Corallococcus sp. EGB: one gene and its partner. The protein of the gene in region 1 interacts with the protein of each later gene in a pairwise test. Links are inferred from orthologs where the notes say so. Each region holds a gene or a part of one and is shown on either strand. Other genes may lie near its edges.

Region 1 (3,276 bases):
ACGTCACCTCGATGCGCCTCTCCCCCGCGGCGACCAGGGCATTGATGAGGCGCGCCTTGTCGCGGGTGGGCAGCGTGCGGAGCTCGTTCTGCAGGCCGTCGCGGGGGCCGACCTCGTACACGTCGACCTTGCGGGGCAGTTGCCCCAGCAGGCCGACCCGCGTTCGCGTTGTCTCTTTCGGATCCACTGGACGTGTCCCGGGCTCCGTCAACGGCGCCCGGCTCCCACGATGAGGTCGGTCGACTCGGGTGTCATCGGCCCGGACTCCAGGCCGCCGTGCACCCACTCCACCGAAAAGCCCGTGCTTTCCAACAGCCCTTTCAGTTCCGCAAGAGGATAGTAACGAAGCGTGTACGCCGCTCGCAGCACGCGACCGTCCGGCAAGGTGAGCTGACGCTGCCCGACATCCCGGCCACGCGTCGCGTCGAACTGGCTCTCCTCCTCCAGCAGGCTCCCATCCGGTAACCGCTCGCGGAACGACGCGCCCGGACTTCGCGCCAGGCGCTCGTAGGGAACCGTCTGGAACACCAGGCGTCCACCGGGCCGCAGCGCCCGCGCCACCTCGCGCAGCACGTGGACGTGCTCCGCGTCGCTGAAGGCGAAGAGTGTCGAGTACCAGGCATAGGCCCCGCCCAGGGACGCGTCCTGGAAGGGCAGCGCTCGCAGGTCGCCCCGCACCGCGGGGAAGCCGGGGCGGCGCAGGCGCAGGGAGAGCGGATCCAGTTCCAGGCCCACCACCCGCCCGGCGAGCGCTCCGCCGGTGTTGAGCCGCGCCGCGTGCCGGCCGTGGCCACAGCCCAGGTCCACCACCGGCCCCTCCACGTTCGCGAACGCCCGGGACAGGTACTCCGCTTCCCGGGCCGTCACCGCCTCGGAGAGGTACGGCAGCGTGCTGCGCAGGTACAGCTCTCCGAAGAAGTCCCCCACGGCCAGGTGGGCTTCAGCGCTTGAGGGCGGGCAGCTTCTCGCGCAGGCGGCGCACGGCCTCGTCCAGCACGCCCTCCGTCTTGCAGAAGGCGAAGCGCGCGAAGCGCTGGCCCAGGCGCCGGTGCTCCGGGCCGTAGAAGACGCTGGGCGGGATGCCCGCGACGCCCACCTCCGTCACCAGGTGCCGGCAGAACGCGACGTCGTCCTCGAAGCCGTAGCCGCGGATGTCCGCGAGGATGAAGTAGCTGCCCTCCGGGGAGAACGCCTGGAGCCCCGCCTCGCGCAGGCCGGCGAGCAGCCGTTCCCGCTTGGAGGTGTAGAGCGCCGCGAGCCCCTGGAAGTAGCTGTCCGGCAGCCGCAGCGCCACGGCCATGGCGGCCTGGAACGGCGACGCGGTGGCGAAGGTGACGAACTGGTGCGCGCGCTGCACCGCGTCCCTGAGCGGCGGCGGCGCGATGATCCAGCCGATCTTCCACCCCGTCAGGCTGAAGGACTTGCCCGCGCTGCTCACCGTCACCGTGCGGTCCGCGAGCACCGGCACCGTGGCGGCGCGGATGTGCTTCGCGGGGGCGAAGACGATGTGCTCATACACTTCATCCGCCAGCACCTTCACGTCGTGCTCGGCGCAGAGGTTGCCCAGGAACTCCAGCTCCTCGCGCGTGAAGACCTTGCCCGTGGGGTTGTGCGGCGAATTGAGGATGAGCAGCCGCGTCTTCGGTCCGAAGGCGGCGCGCACCTCGTCCCGGTCGAACCACCAGGTGGCGTGCTCCGCGTCCGGCGGCCGCAGCGGCACGTAGCGCGGCGTGGCGCCCACGAAGGCGATGTTCGCGTCGTAGGAGTCGTAGAACGGCTCGAAGGCCACCACCTCGTCGCCCGGGTCCACCAGCCCCAGGATGACGTCGAGGATGGCCTCCGTCGCGCCGCTGGTCACCGTGACCATGGTGTCCGGATCCACGGCGTGGCCGTGGAAGCGCTGCGCGTGCTCCGCGATGGCGTTGCGCAGGTCCTTGGCGCCCACGCCGGGGGCGTACTGGTTGACGCCGCCCTGGATGGCCTTCCACGCGGCCTCCTTGACGGCGTCCGGGCCGTCGAAGTCCGGGAAGCCCTGCCCCAGGTTCACGGCCTGGTGCTTCAGCGCCAGCGCGCTGAACTCGGAGAAGACGGTGGTTCCGAAGCGGGAGACGCGCTGCGCGAGCACGGGCCGGGGGGACATGGGTCAGGCCTCTGGAGGCCAGCGCACGTCCACCCCGACACCCGGGGCGACCGGCTGGCGGTCAGGGCCGGACGATAGCGTCCACGGGCACGGAACGCGCGCCCTGTTCCACCGCCCGCTGCCGCGCGGCCCGGGACAGGCCGAGCGCCAACCCCGTCACCACCAGCACCAGGGGCACCGCGCACACCAGGTCGATGGCGTAATGGAACCGCCCCGCCAGCGTCGCGAAGATGAGCCCCATGCCCGGGAAGAGCATGACCCAGAAGAAGCGCCGGGCGAACCGGAACGCGTAGAAGAGCACCACCAGCGCCACCCCGGTGTGCCCGGACGGGAAGCAATCCCGGGTGTACACCGGCGTGCGCATCATGGACTCCAGCAGCGGCGTGAGGACCCACCCGTGGGTGGCCGGCCCGTCGAACGCGCCAATGAGGAAGTACCGGGGGCCCACCGCGGGCACCAGCGAGTACGCCGCGTAGTTGAAGCCCAGCAGCAGGCCCAACCCCAGCAGGTACTCATCGAAGGCGGGCGTCGCCCCCCTGCCCCGGGCGTATAGGTAGACCCCCAGCAGCAGCGGCCAGATGAAGTGGCCGTAGTAGCAGAGCAACAGGACGTCGTTGGCCCAGGGCGGAATCGCGTGCGCCAGCACCACCGAGGTCTGGAAGCCAAAGAGCCGCTGATCCACCGCGACCAATTGGGCGTCCTTCACCAGCGGGTTCACCCAGTCCACGATGGGCCCCAGCCAACCGTGGGCCAGCGCGGACACCGGCAGCAGCCAGAAGTCCCCCGCGATGGTGAGCAGATGCTGGCGCGGAAAGCGCGCCTCCAGCATGCGCACCGCCGGCAGCCCCAGCGCGAAGAAGAGGAAGAACAGCGCGTTGCGCCCGGAGTGCGGCGCCCAGCGGGCCGGGCCCACGCACACCAGGGCGGCGACCGAGCAGCCCACCATCAGCACCAGGTCCACCTGCCGGAAGCGGACGAGCGCTTCCTCCGACGACGCCACCGGCCGCACACGGCCCTCGCTGAATGACCAGATGCTCACGCCGATTTGCGCTCCCCCGGCGATTCGGCCGGCTGCTCGCCGACCGCCCCGAGATTGAGGCTCCGCACCACCGCGCCCGACTCCGGCGCCACCTCCG
Region 2 (4,564 bases), 2.5 Mb from region 1 along the record:
ATCGGGCCCGGGGTGATGGCGTTGACGCGCACGCCGGCGCCGCCCCACTCGATGGCGAGCACGCGGGTGAGCATGTCCACCCCGGCCTTGGCGGCGCAGACGTGGGCCTGCATGGCCATGGGCAGGTAGGCCTGGGGCGCGGAGATGTTGATGACGGCGGCGCCCGGCTTGCGCAGGTGCTCGAAGGCGGCGCGGGACACGTTGAAGGTGCCCAGCACATCGATGTCCATCACCGCCTTGAAGCCGTTGGAGGACATGCCCAGCGCGGGCGCGGGGAAGTTGCCGGCGGCGCCGCACACCAGCACGTCAATCTCCCCGTATGCGTCCTTCACCTGCTGGAGCGACTTCTCCACGGCCGCGTAGTCGCGCACATCCGCGGCCACGCCCATGGCGGTGCCGTGGGCCTGGAGGCCCTTCACCGCGGCCTCCAGCTTCTCCACGTTGCGGCCGTTGATGGCCACCTTCGCGCCCGCCTTCACCAGCGCGGTGGCGATGCCGAGGTTGATGCCGCTGCTGCCGCCGGAGACGAACGCCGTCTTGCCCTTGAGCAGCCCGTCCTTGAACACGCTGTCCGCCATGGAGTCGCTTCCTTTCGAAATCAGCCGAACTCCACGACCTTCTGCCCGAAGAGGCGGTCCACCGCGAGGAGCAAATCGTCGTTCACCTGCACCTTGAGGGTGGTGCCGGAGATGTGCGCTTCCGCCTCGCCGGGGAACAGCACGCTCACCGCCACCGGCGTCGCGCCCGCGTACTTCTTCGCCAGCTCGTTGAGCTTCGCCAGCCGCTCCTCCGTGACGACGTCCGCGGGCAGCCGCAGCTCCAGGCGCTTGGTGCGCTTCTCACGCACGGCCTTGAGGCTCTGGATGTCCTCGACGATGAGCTCCGCGGTGGGCGTGTTCTCGTCGCGCTGTGAAATCTGCACGGTGCCGGTGACGAGGATGGGGTCGTCCGACTTGAGCAGGTGCTCCCAGTGCTCGTAGCCCGGCTTGGGCCCCTGCTTGGACCACTTGCCGTCCTTGCCCATCACGTTGCGCGTGCCGTCCTTGCCGGGGAAGCACACCAGCTCCGTGGAGCCGGACAAGTCCTCAATGGTGACCCACGCCATGCGCTTGCCCGTCTTGGTGGGGCGCTCGCGCAGCACGGTGATGATGCCCGCCACGGTGAGCTTCTCGTCGCGGCGCGCGCGCTGCACGGCGGTGATGGGGCGCGCGTAGCGCTTGAGCTCCTTCTCGTACTGGTACAGCGGGTGGCCGGACACGTAGAAGCCGATGGCCTCCTTCTCGTAGGCCAGGCGCTCCTTCTCCGGCCACTCCTCCACCTGCGCGTAGTCGTCCTTGAGGCCGCCGCCGGAGGACTCCGGGCCCGCGAGCATGCCGAACAGCGAGCTCTGCCCGGCCGCGCGGTCCTTCTGGCTGGAGGAGCCGCGGTTCATCGCGCGCTCAATCGTCTCGAAGAGCTGCGCGCGCGGGCGCTTCTCGAAGTCGAAGGCGCCGGCCTTCACGAGCGCCTCCAGCACCTTGCGGTTGACGCGGCGGCCGTCCACGCGCTCGCAGAAGTCGAAGAGGCTCTTGAAGGGGCCTTCCTTGCGCGCCTCCAGGATGGACTCGATGGCGCCCTCGCCCACGCCCTTGATGGCGCCCAACCCGAAGCGGATCTTCCCGTCCACCGCGCCGAAGGCCAGGTCGGACTGGTTGACGTCCGGAGGCAGCACCTGCGTGCCCGCCTCGCGGGCCTCGCCAATGTGCTTCACCACCTTGTCGGTGTTGTCCTTCTCGCTGGTGAGAAGGGCCGCCATGAACTCGCACGGGTAGTGGGCCTTGAGCCACGCCGTGTGGATGGTGACCAGGCCGTACGCCGCGGAGTGGCTCTTGTTGAAGCCGTACTCGGCGAACTTCTCCATCAGGTCGAAGATTTCGCCCGCGACCTTGAGGTCCACGTTGTTGTTCTTGCAGCCCTCGAGGAAGCCGGCGCGCTCGGCCTGCATGACCTCGGCCTTCTTCTTGCCCATGGCGCGGCGAAGAAGGTCGGCGCGGCCCAGGGTGTAGCCTCCCAGCACCTGGGAGATCTGCATCACCTGTTCCTGGTAGACGATGACGCCGTAGGTGTCCTTGAGCACCGGCTCCAGCTTCGGGTGCGGGTAGGCCACCTTCTCCCGGCCGTGCTTGCGGTTGATGAAGACGTCCACCATGCCGGAGTCCAGCGGACCCGGGCGGTAGAGCGCGCCCGCGGCGATGACGTCTTCGAAGCAGGTCGGCTTGAGCTTCATCACCATTTCGGTGAAGCCGCTGGACTCCATCTGGAAGACGCCGGCGGTGTCGCCGTCCGCCATCAGCTTCCACATGGCGGCGTCATCCAGCGGAATCTCGTGCCGCTTGATGTCCTTGCCGTGGTTGCGGTTCACCAGGTCCAGCGCGTGCTGGATGACCGTGAGCGTCTTCAAGCCAAGGAAGTCGAACTTCACCAGGCCCGCGGCCTCCACCTCGTCCTTGGCGAACTGGGTGATGAGGATCTTTTCACCCGGCGGCTGGTAGACGGGCACGAACTCCCAGAGCGGCTTGTCCGCGATGACCACGCCCGCGGCGTGCATGCCGGGCTGGCGGTGCAGGCCCTCCAGCGCGAGCGCGATTTCGAGCACGTCCTTGGTGGTGACGGGGTTTCCCTCCACCTCACCGATGTTCTGGGGCTTTTCGATCATCTCCTTGAGGCGAGGCTCCATCTCGATGGCCTCCTTCAAGGTGATGTTGAGGACCTCGGGCACCAGCTTGGCGATGCGGTCGCCTTCGCTGAAGGGCAGGCCGAAGACGCGGCACACGTCGCGCAGCACGCTCTTGGCCTTGAGCGAGCCGAACGTGATGATCTGCCCCACGTTCATCTCGCCGTACTTGCGGCCCACGTACTTGATGACCTCGTCGCGCCGGTCCTGGCAGAAGTCGATATCGAAGTCCGGCATCGACACGCGCTCCGGGTTGAGGAAGCGCTCGAAGAGGAGGTTGTACGGGATGGGGTCCAGGTCGGTGATGCGCAGCGCGTAGGCCACCAGCGAACCGGCGCCGGAGCCACGGCCCGGGCCCACCGGGATGTTGTGGTCCTTGGCCCAGTTGATGAAGTCCTGGACGATGAGGAAGTAGCCGCTGAAGCCCATGCGCTGGATGACGCCCAGCTCCAGCGTGAGGCGCGCCTGGTACTGCTCGCGGTCGATGGGGTACTTGCCCTCCAGCTCCTTGAAGCGCTGGCGCAGGCCTTCGTAGGCCAGCTCCGACATGAAGGTGTCCGGGGTGTGGCCGTCCGGCACCTTGAACGTGGGGAGCATGGGCTTGCCCAGCTTCAGCTCCACGTTGCACATCTCCGAGATGCGCATGCTGTTGTGCACGGCCTCCGGCGAGTCCGCGAAGAAGCCGAGCATCTCCTCCGGGCTCGTGACGTAGAGCTTGTCGGTGGAGTGGCGCAGGCGCTTGTTGTCCGCGAGCGTCTTGCCGCTGGCGATGCACATGAGCAGCTCGTGCGCCTTGGCGTCCTCGCGCTTGATGTAGTGCGCGTCCGCGGTGGCGACGAGCGGGATGTCCAGGTCGCGCGAGAGCTGCTTGAGGTTCTCGTTGGCCTTGTCCTGCTCGACCATGCCGTTGGACTGGACTTCCAGATAGAAGCTGTCCGGCTCGAAGATGCCCTTGTACTCGGCGGCCACGCGGCGGGCGTGGTCCATGTCGCCGCGGAAGCACGCGCTGGTCACCTCACCGCCCAGGCACGCGGTGAGGCCGACGAGGCCCTTGCTGTGCTCCGCGAGCACCTGCTTGTCGATGCGCGGGTGGTAGTAGAACCCGTTCATGTACGCGGTGGAGGACAGGTAGCGCAGGTTCGCGTAGCCCTCCGCGTTCTTGGCCAGGAGGATGAGGTGGTGGGCCACCTTCTCCGAGCGGTCCTCGCGCCCCTTGGGCCCGGCGACGTAGGCCTCCAGGCCGAGGATGGGCTTGATGCCGGCGTCCTTGGCCTTCTTGTAGAAGTCGATGGTGCCGAACATGTTGCCGTGGTCCGTCACGGCCACGCTCGACATGCCCTTCTCCTTCACCGTCTTGATGAGGTCCTTCATCCGGATGGCCCCATCCAGCAGCGAATAGAGGGTGTGGAGGTGAAGGTGGGTAAAGGACATGGGCGTTCCGGCTCCCGGGTGAAGAAAAAGGCGCCTGAACACTAGAGCCCGCAACCCCTGCTCGCCAGTCCAGTGACGGCCCAGGTGCAAACACCTGGACCGCGCTGGAGCCAGGGCCCGGAAAACCGGCCTGGGAGACACCGGGAGCGGAATTCCAGCCCCCCGTCCGTCCAAGCGTGGGCACTCCTTCCGGGCACCCGCTGGCAGGCACCCGGGGACGGCTCAGCCTTCCACCGGACGGGTGAGGCCCAGTGTGTCCGCGTAGCTGTGCAGCCCGCGAATGTGATTGCCACCATCGACGGCGAGCGTGTCGCCGGTGATCCATGACGCGAGATCGCTGCAGAGGAACGACACCACCTTCGCCACGTCCTCCGGCTCGCCACACGGTTTTCCGAGCGGCGTGCGGGCGAGGAACTCCCG

What was found.
Region 2: the proteins of KYK13_RS21100 (region 1) and dnaE interact in binary tests that used the Escherichia coli proteins (3 or more experiments, as listed by UniProt). The link is inferred for Corallococcus sp. EGB from one-to-one orthologs.

What each region holds. Positions count from the first base shown.
Region 1 is NZ_CP079946.1:5,095,347-5,098,622, forward strand. What follows is about bases 41-2,881. They hold KYK13_RS21100 (aminotransferase class I/II-fold pyridoxal phosphate-dependent enzyme), read right to left. Parts: upstream 2,141-2,881; coding sequence 941-2,140; downstream 41-940. Other genes in these bases: KYK13_RS21090 (hydroxymethylglutaryl-CoA lyase), read right to left, coding at 41-187; KYK13_RS21095 (methyltransferase domain-containing protein), read right to left, coding at 208-927; KYK13_RS21105 (phosphatase PAP2 family protein), read right to left, coding at 2,202-2,881. In the rest of the region: more of KYK13_RS21090, read right to left, coding at 1-40; more of KYK13_RS21105, read right to left, coding at 2,882-3,179; KYK13_RS21110 (RND family transporter), read right to left, coding at 3,176-3,276. UniProt on the Escherichia coli protein: Shows aminotransferase activity with methionine and histidine as substrates, and to a lesser extent also with phenylalanine.
Region 2 is NZ_CP079946.1:7,585,524-7,590,087, forward strand. Bases 399-4,527 are described here. They hold dnaE (DNA polymerase III subunit alpha), read right to left. Parts: upstream 4,145-4,527; coding sequence 599-4,144; downstream 399-598. Other genes in these bases: KYK13_RS30785 (SDR family oxidoreductase), read right to left, coding at 399-578; KYK13_RS30795 (SDR family NAD(P)-dependent oxidoreductase), read right to left, coding at 4,367-4,527. In the rest of the region: more of KYK13_RS30785, read right to left, coding at 1-398; more of KYK13_RS30795, read right to left, coding at 4,528-4,564. UniProt on the Escherichia coli protein: DNA polymerase III is a complex, multichain enzyme responsible for most of the replicative synthesis in bacteria. This DNA polymerase also exhibits 3' to 5' exonuclease activity. The alpha chain is the DNA polymerase catalytic subunit.